3 linked regions of the Paludisphaera borealis genome follow. The protein of the gene in region 1 interacts with the protein of each later gene in a pairwise test. Links are inferred from orthologs where the notes say so. Each region holds a gene or a part of one and is shown on either strand. Other genes may lie near its edges. The genes, in order: BSF38_RS06665, dnaE and dnaX.

The links.
Region 2: the proteins of BSF38_RS06665 (region 1) and dnaE interact in binary tests that used the Escherichia coli proteins (3 or more experiments, as listed by UniProt). The link is inferred for Paludisphaera borealis from one-to-one orthologs.
Region 3: the proteins of BSF38_RS06665 (region 1) and dnaX interact in binary tests that used the Escherichia coli proteins (3 or more experiments, as listed by UniProt). The link is inferred for Paludisphaera borealis from one-to-one orthologs.

The regions. Positions count from the first base shown.
Region 1 is NZ_CP019082.1:1,693,415-1,699,082, reverse strand. The notes cover bases 1,868-4,622. They hold BSF38_RS06665 (exonuclease domain-containing protein), read right to left. Parts: upstream 3,771-4,622; coding sequence 2,964-3,770; downstream 1,868-2,963. Other genes in these bases: BSF38_RS06655 (hypothetical protein), read left to right, coding at 4,471-4,622; BSF38_RS06660 (CAP domain-containing protein), read left to right, coding at 3,812-4,366; BSF38_RS31235 (DUF6580 family putative transport protein), read right to left, coding at 2,287-2,880; BSF38_RS31240 ((5-formylfuran-3-yl)methyl phosphate synthase), read right to left, coding at 1,868-2,266. Outside these bases: amaB (L-piperidine-6-carboxylate dehydrogenase), read left to right, coding at 26-1,552; more of BSF38_RS31240, read right to left, coding at 1,547-1,867; more of BSF38_RS06655, read left to right, coding at 4,623-4,818; BSF38_RS06650 (phosphoglycerate kinase), read right to left, coding at 4,885-5,668. UniProt on the Escherichia coli protein: DNA polymerase III is a complex, multichain enzyme responsible for most of the replicative synthesis in bacteria. The epsilon subunit contain the editing function and is a proofreading 3'-5' exonuclease.
Region 2 is NZ_CP019082.1:3,199,880-3,206,990, forward strand. The notes cover bases 2,842-7,039. They hold dnaE (DNA polymerase III subunit alpha), read right to left. Parts: upstream 6,702-7,039; coding sequence 3,042-6,701; downstream 2,842-3,041. Other genes in these bases: BSF38_RS12370 (carboxypeptidase regulatory-like domain-containing protein), read right to left, coding at 2,842-2,878. Also shown: BSF38_RS12360 (glycosylasparaginase), read left to right, coding at 12-1,061; BSF38_RS12365 (DUF1559 domain-containing protein), read right to left, coding at 1,148-2,257; more of BSF38_RS12370, read right to left, coding at 2,417-2,841. UniProt on the Escherichia coli protein: DNA polymerase III is a complex, multichain enzyme responsible for most of the replicative synthesis in bacteria. This DNA polymerase also exhibits 3' to 5' exonuclease activity. The alpha chain is the DNA polymerase catalytic subunit.
Region 3 is NZ_CP019082.1:3,438,387-3,444,212, reverse strand. The notes cover bases 1,574-4,486. They hold dnaX (DNA polymerase III subunit gamma/tau), read right to left. Parts: upstream 4,043-4,486; coding sequence 2,105-4,042; downstream 1,574-2,104. Other genes in these bases: BSF38_RS13320 (YbaB/EbfC family nucleoid-associated protein), read right to left, coding at 1,696-2,058; recR (recombination mediator RecR), read right to left, coding at 1,574-1,693. Outside these bases: rpoN (RNA polymerase factor sigma-54), read right to left, coding at 1-870; more of recR, read right to left, coding at 1,082-1,573; BSF38_RS13305 (ABC transporter permease), read right to left, coding at 4,578-5,826. UniProt on the Escherichia coli protein: Part of the beta sliding clamp loading complex, which hydrolyzes ATP to load the beta clamp onto primed DNA to form the DNA replication pre-initiation complex.

The sequences.
Region 1 (5,668 bases):
CCCCAGGAACGAGGAGTGACGCACGATGTTCGACGACCTCCTGAAGCGACTCGGCGTCGAGCCGGTGAACCCGGGCGCCTGTCACGAGCGCTGGATCGATCACCCGGGGACCGAGGAGCAGGAATCGATCAACCCGGCGACCGGCCGGCCGCTGGCGCGGGTGAAGCTCGCGGGACGGGCCGATTACGACGAAGTCGTCGACCACGCCGTCGCCGCGTTCGCGAACTGGCGGACGACCCCGGCGCCGAGACGCGGCGAAGTCGTCCGGCGGATCGGCCAGGCGCTCCGCGAGCACAAGCCCGACCTGGGCCTGCTCATCACCCTTGAGACGGGGAAGATCCGCTCGGAGGGGGAGGGCGAGGTCCAGGAAATGATCGACATGTGCGACTTCGCCGTCGGGTTGTCGCGTCAGCTTTACGGCCTGACGATCGCCAGCGAGCGGCCCCGGCACCGGATGATCGAGCAATGGCACCCGCTGGGGCCGATCGGCGTCATCACCGCCTTCAACTTCCCCGCCGCCGTCTGGGCCTGGAACGCAATGGTCGCGGCCGTCTGCGGCGACACCGTCGTCTGGAAGCCGTCGCCGCTCGCCCCCCTGACCGCCCTGGCCGTCCAACGAATCGTCGGCCGGACCGCCGAGGCGGAGGGCTTCCCCGGCGTCTTCGGGCTCTGCATCGGGTCGACGGAGGAGGTCGGCGAGCGGATGCTGACCGACGCCCGACTGCCACTGATCTCGGCCACGGGAAGCTGTCGGATGGGCTACCACGTCGCCGAGGTCGTCGGGAGGCGGCTGGGACGGACGATCCTGGAACTCGGCGGCAACAACTCCGTGATCGTCGCCCCAAGCGCTGACCTGGACATGGCGATCCGCGGCGTCGTCTTCGCAGCCGTCGGCACCGCCGGCCAGCGCTGCACGACGGCCCGCCGGCTGATCGTCCACGAGTCGCTCCATGAACAGGTGATCGAACGGCTCGCGAAAGCCTACAGGTCGCTGTCGATCGGCGACCCCTGGCAAGGCGGCGTCCTCGTCGGCCCGCTGATCCACGAGCAAGCCGTGGAGGCGATGCAATCGGCGCTCCGGCAAGCCGAGGCTCAGGGAGGCACGGTCGTTTGCGGCGGCAAGCGGCTCGATCGGCCGGGGTGCTTCATCGAGCCCGCATTGGTGCGAGTGCTGCGCGGCATGCCGATCGTCGGCGAGGAGACCTTCGCACCGATCCTTTACGTGATCACTTACCGCGAGTTCGAGGAGGCGGTTGCGATCCAGAACGAGGTCGAGCAGGGGCTGACGTCGGCGATATTCACGCGCGACCTCGTCGAAGCCGAGCGGTTCCTGTCGGCCGCTGGGTCCGACTGCGGCATCGCCAACGTCAACATCGGCACCTCGGGCGCCGAGATCGGCGGCGCGTTCGGCGGCGAGAAGGCCACCGGCGGCGGTCGCGAGGCCGGGTCCGACTCGTGGAAGGCCTACATGCGGCGGCAGACCTGCACGATCAACTACGGCGACCAGATCCCGCTCGCCCAGGGGGTCCGGTTCGACGTCGAATCCTCATGACGGCACGAACAACCCTCGCACGATCGCGGCGAGTTCCGAGACTCGACGCTCGTCGATATCCCCACGACGATCCCCGTACTCGCACGCCGCGCCCCGCACCGCGATCAGGTCCGGTTCGAGCGCGGCGAGATTCTTGATCGTCTCGGGAGTCAGTCCCCCCGCGATCGCGAGCTTCAGGTGCGCCGCCCTCACGCGCTGCGCCCACGGCAGCCAACCGGAGTCGTCAAGCCGCGCCGATTGCGACTTGTCGAACGTGTCGACCAGAACGCCGACGATGGCGGGCGTGGCGATGGCGAGGTCCAGAATCTCGTCGGGGCTGGGCGCCCCGGCCGTCTCCCAGTCGGCGTAGACCACGGCGATCCAGCGGCATCGACGCGTCGGGATGCGATCCCGAAGCGCCCGCCAGTCGTCGCGCCAGTCCGGCCCGGCGTGAGCCAGGCCGAGCTTGCAATAGGCCACGCCGTCGAACGCTCCGAGAGGGAGCGCCGGGCCTTGGCCGACTTGCCACTCGGTCAACTCCCCGAGCGCGACGCTCATGGGGATGTGAGCGGGAACGAACCGGCGCACGTCGCGCCAGATCGCCACGGCGGCCCGGCCCAGCGAGCCCTCGTCGGGCTCCTTGACGTCGATCACCAAGGCGCCGGCGGCCGCGGCTTTTTTCGCTTCATCGGCCGACCGGACGCTTACCAGCAATTCCGCCACGGGGATCGACACTCGCTCTCTCGCCAGGGAATTCAAGAGCGGACCGAGTCGTCCACGGTCGCGACGTCGGCCAGGCTGTAGCGGCGGGCCGCCACGAGCGTGTAGACGTGGCTGACCAGAGCGCCGAGGCTGAACAGAACCGCCGTGCCGATCAAGTCGGCCAGGAGGGTCTTGTCGAAGAACGGGATGGCGGCGACGTAGCAGGCCAGCAGGCCCGACAGGTTCATCGGGTAGAGCAGCCCCTCGGCCCAAACCGCGAAGTTGCTGGTGAGGAACAGCAGGCCGGACGCCGCGAGCGACAAGACCGGCAAGAGCGCCGGGCCGACCTTCGGGCGGTTGGCCAGCGGTCCGATCAGGGTCGTCAACGCAAACGCGCCGTAAACGGCGATGCGGGAGTAGATATGGTACTCGGCGACCCGGTTGATCGCAAAAAAAGCGCCGCCTACGCCGAAGTCCATCAGCATATCGGAGATCACGAGCGCGGAGATGGGCACGGCCCACGCCCACCGCAGCGGAAGCTTGGCGCCGGCGTAAAGCGAGACCGCGCCCATGGGAACGAGATTCCACGGGTGGGGGATAAGCCGGTAAACGACCGTGACGGCAATGAGGGCGATGGCCTTGAGCATGATTCAACCTCGGCAAAAGTCGACTGAGCGGGTTCTTACAATGTATCGGTTCAGGGGTTCGTCAGCAATATCCCGACGAGCGTTCAGGGCGCGGCGACAGCCTCGTACTCGCGAATCCGATCGAGCCTGAAGAACTTCTCGCGCGAGCCGACATGGCAGAACGCCACGACGTACGCCACGCCCCCCTTCTGGGTGAACCGGCGGGGGCTGATCTCGCGACGGTCCGCGCCGCGCGTCCCGCCTTCGTAAACGATCCAGACCCGTCCCCCCTCGCGGGCCACCCGGTCGAGGCTCTCCCAGCCTCGGGGCGGCTGGGCCGCAACGGATGGATCGTGGACTGGATATGAGACCAGCATTCCGGGCGGCGCGTTCGGGCCGTCGAGTCGGAGCCAGACGTCCTTGACGACCAGGGCGTCGCCGAGCGCTCGGTGACTGACTTCCGAACCGAGCCGGAAGTGATCGATGAGGCGGTCGAGGCGGTGGCTGGGCAGCGCCGGCAACCGGCGTCGCGAGAGGGCCAGAGTATCGTGGACCAGGCAGGCGGGCGTCGGCATTCCCGCGCGGCCGAGTTCCCGTCCCAGAAACTTGGCGTCGAAGCCCGCGTTGTGGGCGACGAGCGGGGCTCCAGGCACGGTTAGGACGAATGCAAGAAATCTGGGCAAGACGTCCGAGGCGATCGGTGCCCGGGCGAGTTCCGAATCGCGGATGCCGTTGACCGCCTGCGCGCCGGGCGAAGTCGGGCGTTGCGGGTTGATCAACTGCTCGAAGCGGTCAAGCTCACGGCCTTGGGCGTCGAACCGCACGGCGCCGATCTCGATGACTCGGTCGAATTCCACGTTCAGGCCGGTGGTCTCCAGGTCGAACGCGATATACTGGTCGGTTGTCGGCATCCGTCTCATCTCTCCAGCAGCCGCGAGACGACGATAGGATCATGTTCGCACGCCGGATCAATCGCCGGACCGCCCTGGCGTCGTCCCTCGGGATGTCGGTCGTGTTCCACGGCTGCGCCATGATCGGGTTCTGGACGCCGCAACAGCCGCCCCCCTCCGACCCCAATTGGCCCGCGCCCGACCGACCGGCGAAGCTTGATCTGGACGACGTCCGCGACGACTTGCTCGCCCTCCACAACAAGCACCGGGCCGTCGAAAAGCTGCCGGCGCTCGCCGTCAGCTTGAGGCTCCAGGCCGCCGCCCAGGCGCACGCCGTGGAGATGGCCGAACGCCGGAAGATGACCCACGCCGGTGCCGACGGCTCGACGGTTCTGGAACGGGTCCAGGACCAGGGCTATCGTCTGCGGCGTTGCGGCGAGAACATTGCCTACGGTCATTATACCCCCGAGCACGTCATGCGAGGTTGGCTCGACAGCCGGCCCCATCGGAAGAACATCCTCGGCAGCTTCACCCAGATCGGCATAGGCTACGCGACCGCCAAAAACGGCACGCCGTACTGGTGCGTCAATTTCGGACTTCCCGCCCGGCCGCGCTGACGCGCCCGGCTCCGATTCGTCGTGTATGCTTCACCGGATCAATGACGGAGCATTGCCGCCATCTCCCGACGGTGCGCAGTTATTCGTGGGAAGGATCGAGGAAAATGGCCACGCGAAACAGGTTGGGTCTGGCGTTCTGCTGCGTCCTGATCCTCGCGGTCGCCGGCTGTCAGACTTCCGGCTCGCGCCGGGCTGCGGCGCCGGTGGAGCCGTCGTTGTCGTCGAGCGTCGGCGGCGAGGACAGGACGATCATCGAGGAGCCGCCGGCCCGGACGGTCAGTTACGTCGACCGCCACCCGCTGTTCTCGAAACCTCGGGAATATTACGAGAATTCAACCAGCAACAGCACGATCGTCAAGGCGGCGACCGCGACCTTCGTCGGCGTTCCGGTCGGCTTCTACAGCGAAGTCAAGCAGATCTTCGTCGGCGCGCCTCCCCCCGTCGTGCGTTGAAAAGCACGCCCCGCGGCCGGCTGGCGGCGGCGGGGCGTTGGCGTTCGGAAGGGGGAGCCCAGCGACTCAGCGGTCCGGGATGACCTTGAGGGAGTTGAACTGCTTGCCCTCGAGCGATTCGAGGAACGCGCCGCCGCCGGTGGAGACGTGGCTGACCTTGTCGGCGTAGCCGAACTTCTCGACGGCCTCGGCCGATTCGCCGCCGCCGACGGCGGTGACGCCCGGCGACTCAGCGAGAGCCAGGGCGACCGCCTTGGTCCCCTTGGCGAAGGCTTCGACCTCGAACATGCCCATCGGGCCGTTCCACACGACGGTGCCGGCTTCGAGGATGATCTGGGAGTAGAGGGCGATCGTCTTGGGGCCGATGTCCATGCCGAACCAGCCGTCGGGAATCTCGGGGCCGTCGACGACCTTGGTCTGGGCGCCGGCCTCGGGCTTGTCGGCGATCAGGTGGTCGACCGGCAGGACGATCTTGCCGCCGGCCGAATCGAGCAGGTTGCGGGCGACGTCGAGCTTGTCGGCCTCGACCCGGCTCTTGCCGATCCCGTGGCCCTGGGCCTTCAAGAACGTGTAGGTCATGGCCCCGCCGACGAGAAGCTTGTCGACGCTCTTGAGCAGGGTCTCCATGACCAGGATCTTGTCGGAGACCTTGGCCCCGCCCATGACGGCGACGTACGGGCTCTTGGGGTTCTTGAGCAGGGTGTCGAGGATCTTCAGCTCTTTCTCGACCAGGAAGCCGATCGCGCGCTTCTCGGAAGGGAACTGCTCGGGGACGGCGACCATAGAGGCTTCGTCGCGGTGGCAGGTGCCGAACGCGTCGTTGACGTAGGCGTCGGCGAGACTCGCCAGC
Region 2 (7,111 bases), 1.5 Mb from region 1 along the record:
AGTGAGACGCCATGCGCAGACCTATAAACCGACGTTTCTTCATGGGCACGACGGCCGCGGCCAGCCTGAGCACGCTGGCGATCGGGGCGTCGCCGCCGGCGACGGTGGGGTCTCGAAGGCCGACGGCCGTCGCCAGCGGCAACGGCCTGCGCGCCGTCGAGCGGGCGGTCGAACTGGTCAAGAACGGTTACGACCCGCTCGACGCGGCCGTCGAAGGGGTCGCGATCGTCGAGGCCGACCCGGCCGACAACTCGGTCGGCTACGGCGGCCTGCCGAACGAGGACGGCGTCGTCGAGCTGGATGGGGCCGTGATGCACGGCCCGACCCACGGCGGCGGCTCGGTCGCGTCGATCCGCAACATCATGCACCCGGCCGCCGTCGCCCGGCTGGTGATGAAGCGGACCCGGCACTGCCTGATCGTGGGCGACGGCGCCCTCCGGTTCGCCCGCGCCCACGGGTTCCCTGAAGTCGACCTGCTGACCGACGAGTCGCGGAAGATCTGGCTGCACTGGAAGGAGACGCGTGACCCCAACGACGACTGGGTCCCGCCGCCCGAACCGGAGGTCGCCGACCATGTTCATGAATACATCAAGAAGCGGGTGACCGGCACGATCCACTGCTCGGTGCTCGATACCCACGGCGACCTCGGCTGCACGACGACCACCTCGGGCCTGTCGTGGAAGATCCCGGGGCGGGTCGGCGATTCGCCGATCCTGGGCGCGGGGCTCTACCTCGACAACGAGGTCGGCTCGGCCGGCTCGACGGGCGTCGGCGAGGCGAACCTGCTGAACCTCTCCAGTCACCTGATCGTCGAAGCCATGCGCCGGGGGCTGACGGCCAAGGACGCGGTGATGGAAGCCCTCAAGCGGGTCGCCGAGACGAGCGTCCGCGACCCCAAGCGGCGACGGCCCGACGGCAAGACGACCTTCAACGTCTCGTTCTACGCCCTCGCCAAGGACGGGACTTTCGCAGGCGGCTGCATGTATCCCGGCGGCAAGATGGCTGTCCACGACGGCGACTCGGCCCGGATCGTCGTCCTCGATCCGCTCTACGAGAAATGAGCGGCGAAGGAAACGCGAAGACCCCGAAGTCCCGCCCGAGGGCGAACTTCCGGGGTCTTGCTTGAAGCCGCGTTCACACGATCCGATCAATAAGCGTCAGAGCTGATGACCTCGCCGCCCTTGAGGGTGATGAGGGCGCGGAGGGTGACTACGTTGATCGAGTCCTTGATGAACCGGACGCTGCCGTCGCCCATAAGGACGTTGACGCCGCCGGGATGGTACGAGAACAACTCGTCGTTGGCGCCGGCGTTGTTGCCGGCGGAGACGCCGGTCTGGGTCCAGCCGGCGGCCTCGCACATCGGCCGGAACTTGTTGTTGGGCGCGCCCGAGACGCCGAAGGCGGTGTCGGCCTCGGCCCATCGCCAGTAGCGACGCTTGACGCCGGGGCCGCCCGCGGGCCCCTGCTCGCCCGGGAAGGTCCCGGAGCCGGCGACGCCGCCGTAGATCTCGCCCTCGGTGTAGGGGCTGATGAAGCGGGGGTCGCGGCCGGCGTCCTCGCCGATGGCGATGGTGTTGCTGGTGCCGTCGGTGATCTCGCCGATCGAGGTCTTACCCTGCTTCAGCAGGCCGTCCTGCCGCGTGGTCTTATCGCGGTAGGGGGTGGCGGAGCCGGGGGTGATGGCCACGCCCAGCGGGCTGATGTCGGTGTAGACGGTCGGGCCGTAGTCGTCGTAAGCGTAGCCCCGGCCGGCCCGGGTGGTGATCGGATCATTGGGGTCGACGCCGTCGCTGCCGCCGTCGGGCTGACGCGAGGACGACGGGCAGAGGAAGGTCGAGATGACCGTCGAGGCGCCGGTGAAGTTCATGCCGGAGGCCTCGTTGTACTCCTTGGCGTTGAAGTTCAACGCGTTGTACGACGCGCCGCCTTCGATGAACGTGAGCAGACGGGCGAAGGTGCTCCAGTTGCCGTCCACGAACTGCGTGATCGGCACCGCCGACGCCGAACCGACCGTCGAGGGATTGTAGTTCGTCGACTCGCCGCCCGGAGGAAACGCCGTGTTGGTGCTCTCGTAGTTATGCAGAGCCAGGCCGATCTGCTTCAGGTTGTTGGTGCACTGGGCGCGACGGGCGGCCTCGCGGGCCGACTGCACGGCCGGCAAGAGCAACGCGATCAAAACGGCGATGATGGCGATGACCACCAGCAGTTCGATCAGGGTGAAGCCGCCGCGTCGGGGCGATCTCGCGAGAGATCTCATGGAATCGATTCTCCGTGGAATGGCTGTAAAGCGGAAGGGCCGGTACGAAGGGGGGAGAAGGAAGAAGCCGCGATCGGGGGGGCTTCACGGACCGCCGGACCGCTCCGGAAGATCCACTTCAAGAATCAACTGATCGAGATGACAGGCTATAACAACCTGTCACTTGGCGAGCGTGAACGGCTCAAGGTCGTTGGCGGAAGGCTTCACGACGGCCGTCAGGCCTGAGGTTGTTTCATCGCCGTACTTGGCGGGATAGGCCAGATTCGCGCCCGAGCGGCGGCCGCCGCGGGCTTTGGGGTCGGCCGGCTTGGAGAGGTCGGCCTGAATCCGGATCTTGTACGACCCCTCGGGCGCGCCCTCGCCGTAGCTGCTCTTGAGCGCGAACGAGCCGTCGGACTCGAGCGGAGCCTCGAATTCCATCCCCTTCTCGGGAAGCGCGAAGACGACCACGCCCGACGCCAACGGCTTGCCGTCGGCGAGCAAGACCTTACCCTTGACGGGGTACGTCGTCATGGACGTCGGAGCGGAATCCGAACTGCCGCAGCCGGCCAGGAACCCCGCGAGCCCGAACCCGAAGGCCAGGAGCAACGGCCGCAACGCATTCTGTATTTTCGATATCATTGCGTGTTTCATCATCGGTTGGGAGCCGCCCGAGCAGCGACGATCGCTAGTCGGGGCCGACGATGAAAAGTATATCCACGCGAGAGGGGAGGCGAGCGAAGCATCAAAGAATGTCGCGCGAAGAATTCATGAAGACCGCCTCGCTCGGGGCGACGCCGGGCTCTCAATCGTCGTCGAGGTCGTCGGTGGGGTCGAGGTCGTCCATCGGCTCGGGGACCGCGACGCGCACCGCGACCGCCGGCTTGGCCGACGACTCGGCCCGCGCCGTCGCCCCGCGCTGGCCGAGCAGGCGGACGTTGCCCGAACCGACGACCTGCTCCATCTCGGCGACCATCTTCTCGTCGCAGCGGATGCGCAGCGAGGCCCCCGCGCGGTAGATCACGCGGCGGACGTTCTCGATCCCGAAAATCTCAAGATAGAGGTCCAGGCCGCCGGGATGGACCCGGACGATCCGCAGCAGACGCTCCAGCTCGGCGTCCTGCTGAAGTCCCTTGTGCAGCCGCACGACGACCCCGCGCGCCAGCTCGGACGACGCCGATTCGATCGGGATGATCTTGCTGATCACCAGCTCGGGGGGATCGCGGCGGCGGTCGATCGTCCCCTTCACGAACCCGATCGCGTCGTTCACGATCAGGTCGCCGAGCTTGGCGAACTCCTCGGGCCAGAGCATCGCCGGCGTGCTGCCGTCCAGGTCCTCGAAGGTCAGCTTGGCCATTCGCGTCAGGCCCGACCGGCTCTTCTGGACGTTCCGCACCTGGACGTTCGTGATCATGCCGCCGAGGAGCACCTCGCATTTGTCCGGGGCCGAGGCCAGGTCCGTCGTCCGGTGCGTCGACAACGCCTGAAGCGTCGCCGCGTAGCGGGTCAAAGGGTGGTTCGACATATAAAAACCCAGCGCCTTCTTCTCGCCGCTGAGCAAATCGACGTCGGGGAGTTCGGGGACGTCTGGCAGGTTGGCGACGCCGGGCGCGACGCCGTTGCCGTTTCCATTGTGCGCGCCGTGCGCCGGAGTTTCGGGCTCGTCGAACAGTCCGCGCTGGCCGCGGCGGCGGTCCTCCTGCTTGGCCTGTCCGGCCTGCATGGCGCGGGGGAGGACGGCCAGAAGCTGCGACCTTCGAGCGCCGAAGCCGTCGAACGCCCCGGCGCGAATCAAAGTCTCGGCGGCGGCGGCGCTCACCTCACGCGTCGACACCCGCTCGAAAAACTCGTCGAGGCTTCGATACGGCCCCCCCTCCTCGCGAGCCCGAAGGATCGCCTCGACCGCCTTGGTGCCGACCCCTTTCACGGCTTCGAGCCCGAACTCCACCTTGCCCTCGGTCACGACCGTGAACGTCGTGCTCCCGCGGTTGACGTCGGGCCGCTGCACCTCGATGCCCATGCGCCGGCAGTCGTCGATGTGTTCGACGAAGAACTTGTCGCGCTCCGCTCCGTTCATCTCCGACGACAGGACGGCCGCCATGTACTCGGTTGGGTAGTGCGACTTCAGGTAGGCCGTCTGGTAGGCCACCAGCGCGTAGGCCGTACTGTGCGACTTGTTGAAGCCGTAGCCGCCGAAGAACTCGATGAGCGCGAAGATCCGCGACGCCTGGTCGCGTTCCAGGCCCTTCTCGATCGAGCCCTTGATGAACTGGTCGCGGCCTTCGGCGATCGTCTCGGTCTTCTTCTTCGAGATCGCCTTGATGCACGCGTACGCTTTGGAGAGTTCGATGCCTCCCAGGCGGTTGAGGATCCGCATGACCTGTTCCTGGTAGACCATGACGCCGTAGGTCTCTTCCAGGACGTCGCGGAGCACCGGATGCAAGTAGGTCGCCTGCTTGCGGTTGTTCTTCACATCCACGTATTCGTCGACCATGCCGCCGTTGAGCGGGCCCGGCCGGTAGAGCGCGTTGGTGGCGATGATGTCGGCGAATCGGTCGGGCTTCATCTTCACCAGAAGGTCGCGGATGCCCGCGCTCTCAAGCTGGAAAACGCCCTTGGTCTCGCCGCGCTGGAGCAGCTCGAACGCCTTGGGGTCGTTGAGCGGCAGGTTGTCGATGTCGATCGGGGCGTCCGGGTTCCGGGCGTTGATGAGGCGGACGGCGGCCTCCAGCGTCGTCAGGTTGCGGAGGCCGAGGAAGTCCATTTTCAGGAGCCCGGCCTTCTCGACGTCGCCCATGTCCCACTGGGTGCAGACGACCTCTTCCTTGTCGCCGCGGCGGATCACCTGCAAGGGGACCAGCGATTCCAGCGGCTGGTCGGCGATCACCACGCCGGCCGCGTGCGTGCTCGCGTTGCGGACCGAGCCTTCCAGCCGGCGGGCCAACGTCATCAGTCGCTCGATGTCCGGATCTTGCTCGACCATCTTCCGCAGCGCCGGCTCTTCCTTGAGGGCCTCTTCGAGCGTGATGTTCAGCCGGGTGGGGATCAGCTTGTTGATCTCCTCGACCCGTGCGAGGGGGAGGTTGAGCACCCGGCCGACGTCCTTGATCGCCGCCTTGGCCTTCATGGTTCCGAACGTGCCGATCTGCGCGACGTTGGCTTGGCCGTACTTCTGGCGGACGTACTCGATGACCTCGTACCGACGCTCTTGGCAGAGGTCGATGTCGATGTCGGGCGCCTCTGACCGGTTCGGGTCGAGGAACCGCTCGAACAGCAGGTCGTACTTGAGCGGGCAGACGTTGCTGAGGTAGAGCACGTAACTGACGAGCGCACCGCAGGCCGATCCACGAGCCAGGGCCGGGATGCTCTTCTCGCGAGCGTAGCGGACGAAATCCCAGACGATCAGGAAGTACGACGCGAACCCCATGCGGTTGATGGTACCCAGCTCGTGATCAAGTCGCTCGCGGGCCTCGGCGGGGGGCGACGCGCCGTACCGAGCGATTAAACCTTGCTCGCAAAGCTCGCGCAGGTAGTCCTCGGCCGTCTTCTCCTCCGGCGGCTTGAACGACGGGAACAGCCGCTTGCCCAGGTTCAGGCTGGTGTAGTTCTCCTCGACGCTCTCGGCGATCCGGGCCGACTGCGCAAGGGCCTCCTCGTGGCCGCCGACGACCGCGTACATCTCGTCGGGACTGCGGACGTGGAACTGGTCGGACAGCCGGCCGTCGTCGGCGACGAACCGGGGCTTGTCGAGCGGCTGGTCGACGGTCTTGCCCGTATTGATGCACAGCAGGGCGTCGTGCGCAAGGTGGTCGTCCTGCCTCAGGTAGTGGGCGTCACTGGTCGCCACCAGCGGCATCCCCAGCCGGTTAGCCAGGTCGACCTGCCGCTCCATCGCATCGCGCTGGATTTGCAGGCCGTTGTTCTGGATCTCGACGAAGAAGTTGTCCTCGCCGAAGGTCTGCTGATACCAGATCGCCAACTTCTCAGCCGCCGCCGTGCGGTCGTGCAGCAAGTGCTGCGAGAACTCGGACCCGACGCAGCCCGACAGGCATATCAACCCCTCGCTGTGCCGTGCGAGCAGCTCCTTGTCCATTCTCGGCTTGTAGTAGTAGCCCTCCTGGTACGACCGCGAGGTGAGCCGTAGGAGGTTCCTGAACCCGACGCCGTTCTTGGCCAGGAGCGTCAGGTGATACGCGAACTTCTCATCCCCCGACCCGTTCGTCGAGCGGTCAGTCCGCTTACCGGGTGCGACGTACGCCTCGATCCCCACGATCGGCTTGATGCCGGCGTACTTGGCCTCCCGGAGAAACTCCATCGCCCCGAACATGTTGCCGTGGTCCGTCACCGCGATCGCCGGCATCCCCAGCGCCTTGACCTGCTTGACCAGGTCCGGCAGCTTGTTCTGGCCGTCGAGCAAGCTGTAATGGCTGTGGCAATGCAAGTGAACGAACGGGCGACTGGCCATGAGCGAACTCTCTCCTTAGAGGACCGACGCGGCTATGTACCCGCGTCCAGGACATTGTATTCTAGCAGATCCCGGACGAATCGGCGGAGATTGACGTATCGCGTGTGAGAGGATTCGAAGGTCCTTGTGAATCGTGCTAGGTTTGCCGACGATGGATGCAACGCGAGGGGGGACGGCTCAAGCCGCAAGTCGCCACGACGGGGGGGCGCAAACCGATGAAGCCGTTGATGATCGATCGTCGACCCTGGTTCTATCTGGCAGGGCTCGTCGAAGTTCGGAATCGGAAAAGGCTCGACGCACGGAGGGCTGGGAATTCGGATTTCGAACCACGCGCAACTCAGAGTCAGTCCCCCAAACGCGTAGTGCGGAAGCCTCGCCCTCCCCTTAATGAGACAGACCTTCAGACGAAG
Region 3 (5,826 bases), 1.7 Mb from region 1 along the record:
GAGTTCGTTGGGCTCGACGACCAGGTCGGGCACGACGTAGTGGGTGTTTTCCTGGAGGTTGTACGACGAGCCCGGGCGGGGGTTCAGCCGCCGCAGGTGCTCGATGGCCGCCTTGATCCCCTCAATCGACAGCCCGGTCTTCTTCTCGATGGTTGGCAGCCGGTTGTGCTGAAGGTCGTCGAGATGGTGGGTGATCAGGGTGCGGAGGATGTCGAGGCAGGGCGTCTCGGGCGTTAACTGCAAGAGCAGGCACTCGCGGAGGTCGCGGGCGCCGACCCCCGGCGGGTCGAGCCGCTGGACCATCCGCAGCGCGTCCTCGGCCTGTTCGATCGTCACGTCGTGGCCGAAGTCGCGGGCGATGTCGTGGAGGGTGACGTTCTTGGGCAGGTAGCCGTTGTCGTCGAGACTGTGGATGATGTACTCGGCCAGGTCGCGGAGGATCGGGTCGCAGTCGAAGAACCCGAGCTGTTCCGCCAGGCCGTCATGGAACGAACGCGGGCGCGACGCCATGTTTTGCATGGCGTCTTGCTTGCGGTCCCCCTCTTCGCTAAGCGAGGCGCGGCTGCGGCGCGGGCCTTCGTCGTACAGCTCGCTCCAGTTCTCGTCGAGGCCGCCGAGGCTGTCGAACTCGTTGGATTCGGCCGTCTCGGCCTCGGCCGGTGCGGGGGTGGACGTGTCGTCGGAGTCCTCGGTGGTCGTCGGCGTCGATTCGCGGAGGTCGACCAGCACCGGGTTTTCGCTCAGCTCCTGCTCGATCCGCTCCTGCAAGGCCATGATCGGCAACTGAAGGATTTCCATCGACTGGATCATGCGCGGCGCCATGCGCAGCCGCATCTCGGTTCGCATCTGCTGGGACGTGTCAAGCCGCATGATCCACCAATCCCTCAGTTCCGCGAATCAGTCGAACCGTCGCGACAAAAACCAGAACGATTCTCGCCACGGCACGCCATGTTCTCTAGCAAGTATTATGCCACCTTCCGGCGGACTTCAAGCGCAATCTCGTCGAAGGCCCGGGAAACCGACAGGCCGGCGCGCGGAGCGATTCACGGACGCCACATCGCCCGGCCGGTTGTTGCGGCGCTCAGAACGGCTGGCGGCCGGCGAGGGCGTCGGCGAGCATGTCGCGGCTGGCGAATTCGAGCGTGCTGCCCGAGGCCAGTCCGCGCGCCAGGCGGGTGATCTGGACGGACGTGTCGGCCAGCCGCTTGGCGATGAACAGGGCGGTGCCGTCCCCTTCGAGGTTGGGATTGGTGGCCATGATCAGCTCGCGGACCGACCCGGCGCGGACCCGGGCTTCCAGCGCGTCGACGGTCAACTGGTCCGGCCCCATCCCCTGCAACGGGGCCAGGCGGCCGAGCAGGACGTGATAGACGCCGGGAAACGAGCCGGCTTTCTCGATCGCCAGCAGGTCGCGCGACTGCTCGACGACGCAGACCAAGCTCGGATCGCGGCGCTCGTCGCGGCAAATGCCGCAGATGGGTGCATCCACCTCGGTGAGGTGGTAGCAAATTTGACAATGGCGTACCTGCTCCTTGGCCGTTCGGATGGCCTCGGCGAGTTCGAGGGCCTCGTCGACGGGACACTTGAGCAGGTGATGGGCGAGCCGCTCGGCCGATTTCGCGCCGATGCCGGGGAGCCGCCCCAGGGTCGTGGTCAGGCGGTCGAGCGCCGCCGCGTAGCCGGAGCCGGCCATCGTCAGGAGCCTCCGGGCCCGGGGCCGATCGGTGCGTCCCCGCCGGGGAACAGCCCCATCGGCAGGCCGCCGGCCACCGACGCCAGCGACTGAGCCGCCGAATCGCGCGCCTTGACCATCGCGGCGTTCACCGCCGAGACGACCAGGTCTTCGAGCAGCTCGGCATCGCCGTCGGCCAGCAGCTTGGGATCAATCCGCAGCGCGATCATCTCCATCCGGCCGTTGATCTTCGCCGTCACCGCGCCGCCGCCCGAGCTGCCTTCAACCTGAAGCTGGCCAAGCGCTTCCGTCGCCTTGGCGACCGAATCCCGCAACTTGCCCGCGTTGCGCATCAGTTCTGCGATGTTTCCCAGTTGTCCGAACACGGGAGCCTCTTTTCTGACGTATCCTTGTGGCGATCGCGGTGATTCTTCAGCCCGCACCCTGCGCGGCCGAAGGGCCGTCGTTGTCTTGCTCGCCTTCGTATTCGAGATGCAACACCCGCGCCTCGAACAGCTCGATGACCTTCTGAACCATCGGGTCGCTCTGGAGCTGGTCGGCCCGTCGCGACTCGGCGGCGGGAGCGCCGGAGCCGCTGTCGGCGTCGGCGTTTGATTGCTGGTAGCGAACGGTCAAGGGGCGTCGCAGCAACCCTCGAAGGGAATCGGCGATCAGCCTTCGCGCCTCGTCGGTCCCGCACAGGTCGGCCACCGAATTGTATCCCGGCTTGGCCCCGATGACCAGGACGTCCGGCCCGTCCAGACCGATCGGCATCGCCTGGCTCAACTTCCATCCCAGATTCGCGCCCACCTTCTTGATCAGGTCGGGCCAGATGCCGCTGACGACGTGCAATTCGAGCGGCGCCCCGCCGGCTTCGTCCTCGGCCTCGGCGACCTTCGCCGGTTTCCGGGCGACCGTCGCAACCTCTTTCACACCCTGGGCTTTCGTCGCCGTTCCGCTGCCCGCTCGGGGCCTTTCGGCCGCGCGCTCGGGTTCGGATCGAGGAGCCGGGGCGACGGCGGCACCGACCACGGCGGTTTTTTCGGCTTCCGGGGCGCGGTTGGGGGCGTCGTCAGTCGGCGTTAGCTTTTTTTTTAAGCTGGGCGCCGAAGACCTGGGCGGTAGGGGCGATCCGGATTCGAGCGCCTTGAGCCGCTGGACCATTTCGGTCAAGTCTTCGAGATCTTCGAGTCGAGCGACTCGCACGAGAGCCAGTTCAGCGAGCAATCTGCCGTGGGCGACGCCGCGCATTCGCGCACGGGCTTCGGCGAGGATCTGAAGGGCCGTGACGATCGAATCGGTCGACCAGGCGTCGACGACGGCCTGGAGACGGGGGCGCTGGCGGGGCGAGACGGTGAGCAGGATCGAGCCGGCGCCGATCGAGAGAACCATCGCGTCGCGGAGGAAGTCGAGCGTGCCGGCCAGCAGCTCCGACGCCTGGACTCCCTGGCTCGCGGCCTGGTCGAGCAGCGTGAGGGCCGCGGCCGGGTCGCGGCTCGACAGCGCTTCGAGCATCCCCAGCAACCGTTCGTCGCTGGCGGTTCCGAGCAGGCCGTGGACGACCTCGACAGTCAGTTTCGGGCTTCCCGACGACAGGAGCTGTTCGAGCAGCGACTGGGCGTCGCGCATCGATCCCCCGGCGCGGCGGGCGACGACCTGGAGCGCCTCGACCTCGGCGTCGACCTGCTCGCGGTCACAGATGTCCTTGAGCGCGCCGACGATCGCCTCGGGGGTGATCCCGGCGAAGTCGTACCGCTGGCAACGCGACAGGACCGTGATCGGGATCTTGTTCGCTTCGGTCGTCGCGAAGAAGAACTTCACGTGCGGCGGTGGCTCTTCGAGCGTCTTCAAGAGCGCGTTGAACGCCCCCGTCGAGAGCATGTGGACTTCGTCGATGTAGTAGATTTTGTACTTGGCCCGGCTGGGGCGGAGCGAGACGTTCTGCCGCAGCTCGCGGACCTGCTCGACGCCGTTGTTGCTGGCGCCGTCGATCTCGATCACGTCGACGTCCTGGCCGACGGAGATCGCCTGGCAGATGTCGCAGACCTGGCACGGCTCTTCGGTCGGCCCGTTCACGCAGTTCAGGCACTTGGCGAAGATCCGGGCCATCGACGTCTTGCCGACGCCCCGAGTGCCGCAGAACAGGTACGCCTGCGCCAACCTGTTGAGCCGGATCGCGTTGCGAAGCGCCTGGACGACGTGGTCCTGACCGACGACGTCTTCGAACCGTTGCGGCCGATAGCGACGCGCGACGACCGTGTAATTGCCCGCCGAAGCGTCGCGAGAGCCCGGGACGTGCGCCGCCGACGAGGGCTCGGCGTCGTCGTTGGTGGAACTGGCTTGCTTTTTCGGCGCGGGACCTTGCGACACGAGACGGTGCTCCGTCGGACCGGTTTCCCTGTCGTCGAGGTCCGAGCCCGGCCGTCCGGCGTCCTTGCTCTGCGAGAGTCGACCTCGGCTCCGTCCGTTACCGCTTTCGCTTCGCTTCGCTTCCTCAGCCCGCTCGCTCGGGCCGGTCGCCCGCGTTTGCAGGGGCCTTGGAGAGCCGGGGAGGTTCTCCCGCGCACATGAGGGTGATGCTTATGGCTGCTGCGTTCCCGCCCTGACCAGGTTCACAAACCCCCATTGCCCGGGTCCCCCCCGGCTCACCGAGACCCCCGCCTCAGGCGGTCGTCTGGCGAAAGAGCTATTGTCGGAAAGACCGGGGGAGGATGCAAGGTCAAGATCTAGGACTGCGCCTTGTCGCCTTGTCGCCGAGTCCGGAATCGATATTCGAGATCGGCCGCCTTGACTCACGTTGTTGGGCGATCGATCGAATCGTTTGCCCTCCGTGTCCTTCTGTCCTCCGTGGTGAATTCCCTGGAATAAACAGTTGGACGTTGTTCGTGGACGGCCCCTTCCGGCCCTACTCGTGTCGCAGGGCCTTCACCGGGTCGATCCGGGCGGCGTGGCGGGCGGGGTAGACGGCGGCGAGGGTGGTGACGACGACGGGCAGGGTCAGGACGGCGACGACCAGCCAGGGGGGGAAGACGAAGATCCCGTGCGCCAGGTCGATCTTCATATCCCGGAGCACCATCTCCTTGATCCAGGCGTCTCCCGGATACGACGCGGCCCAGGCGAGCAGCAGCCCGAAGACGCCGCCGAAGAAGCCAATCAGGGCGCCCTCGATCAGGAACATCACAAGCAGATGGCGGTTGTCGGCGCCGACGGCCTTCATGACGCCGATCTCCCGCGTCCGTTCGAGGACGCTCATCAGCATCGTGTTGGCGATCCCCAGCGCCGAGACCAAGAGCGCCACCGCCGCCACGCACGTCATGCCGCCGAAGATCAACAGATAAATGAGTCGCTCGCGGTCGATGAATTCCACGGCGGCCCGGCTGTCGAGTCCCGTCTCCTGGACCTTCTGAACCACGTCCTTGACGTTCGCCTCGGCGTCCACGATCAGGATCGCCCGGTCCACTCCTTGCTCGTCGGGCTCGGTCACCCGAAAGTGAACGTCGACGGCCGTCTGAAAGGGCAATACCGCGTCGGCATCGACCCGTAACGGGTTCCACGGTCCCTTCAATTCTTCCTCCGTCGACTGGCGGATCACGCCGACGACCGGGAATTCCTCGGTCTGCACGGCCGGTGCCGTGACGGGCTTCACGACGAGGGCGCTCCGCAGGACCTCGACCTCCTTGGGCGTCAGCCCGAGCTTGTCGAGCGCGTCCGGCAGCCGCTGCTTGATCTTCTGGAGGGCGTCGGCCTCGTCGCGGGTCGGGGTTCCTTGCTGCTTCATCAGGTAGACCTGGATGCCGCCGTCAAACTCCTGGCGGCGGAACTCCAGCCGGAGCGTCTGGCCGATCAGGCGGGCGACGTCGGCCTCGTCGACGCATCCCAGGCGGTAGGCGAGTAGTTCGCTGACGACCAGCCCGCGCTCGTCCGGGGCGTTGAACAGGCGGCCGGCGATGATCCGGCGGCGGAGGGCCTCGTCGGTCGGCCGGGCCGAGGCCAGCCCCGTAAATTGCGATTTCTCGCCGAGGACGGCGAACGCGCCGAGGTTGAGGATCGGCGTCATCGTTTCGACGTGGGGCATCGCGGCGAGCGTGTTCAATCGCTCGCGCGTGAGCTTGACTCGGTCGTCCTGCCGGTTGTACCACGGCGTCGCATCGGCG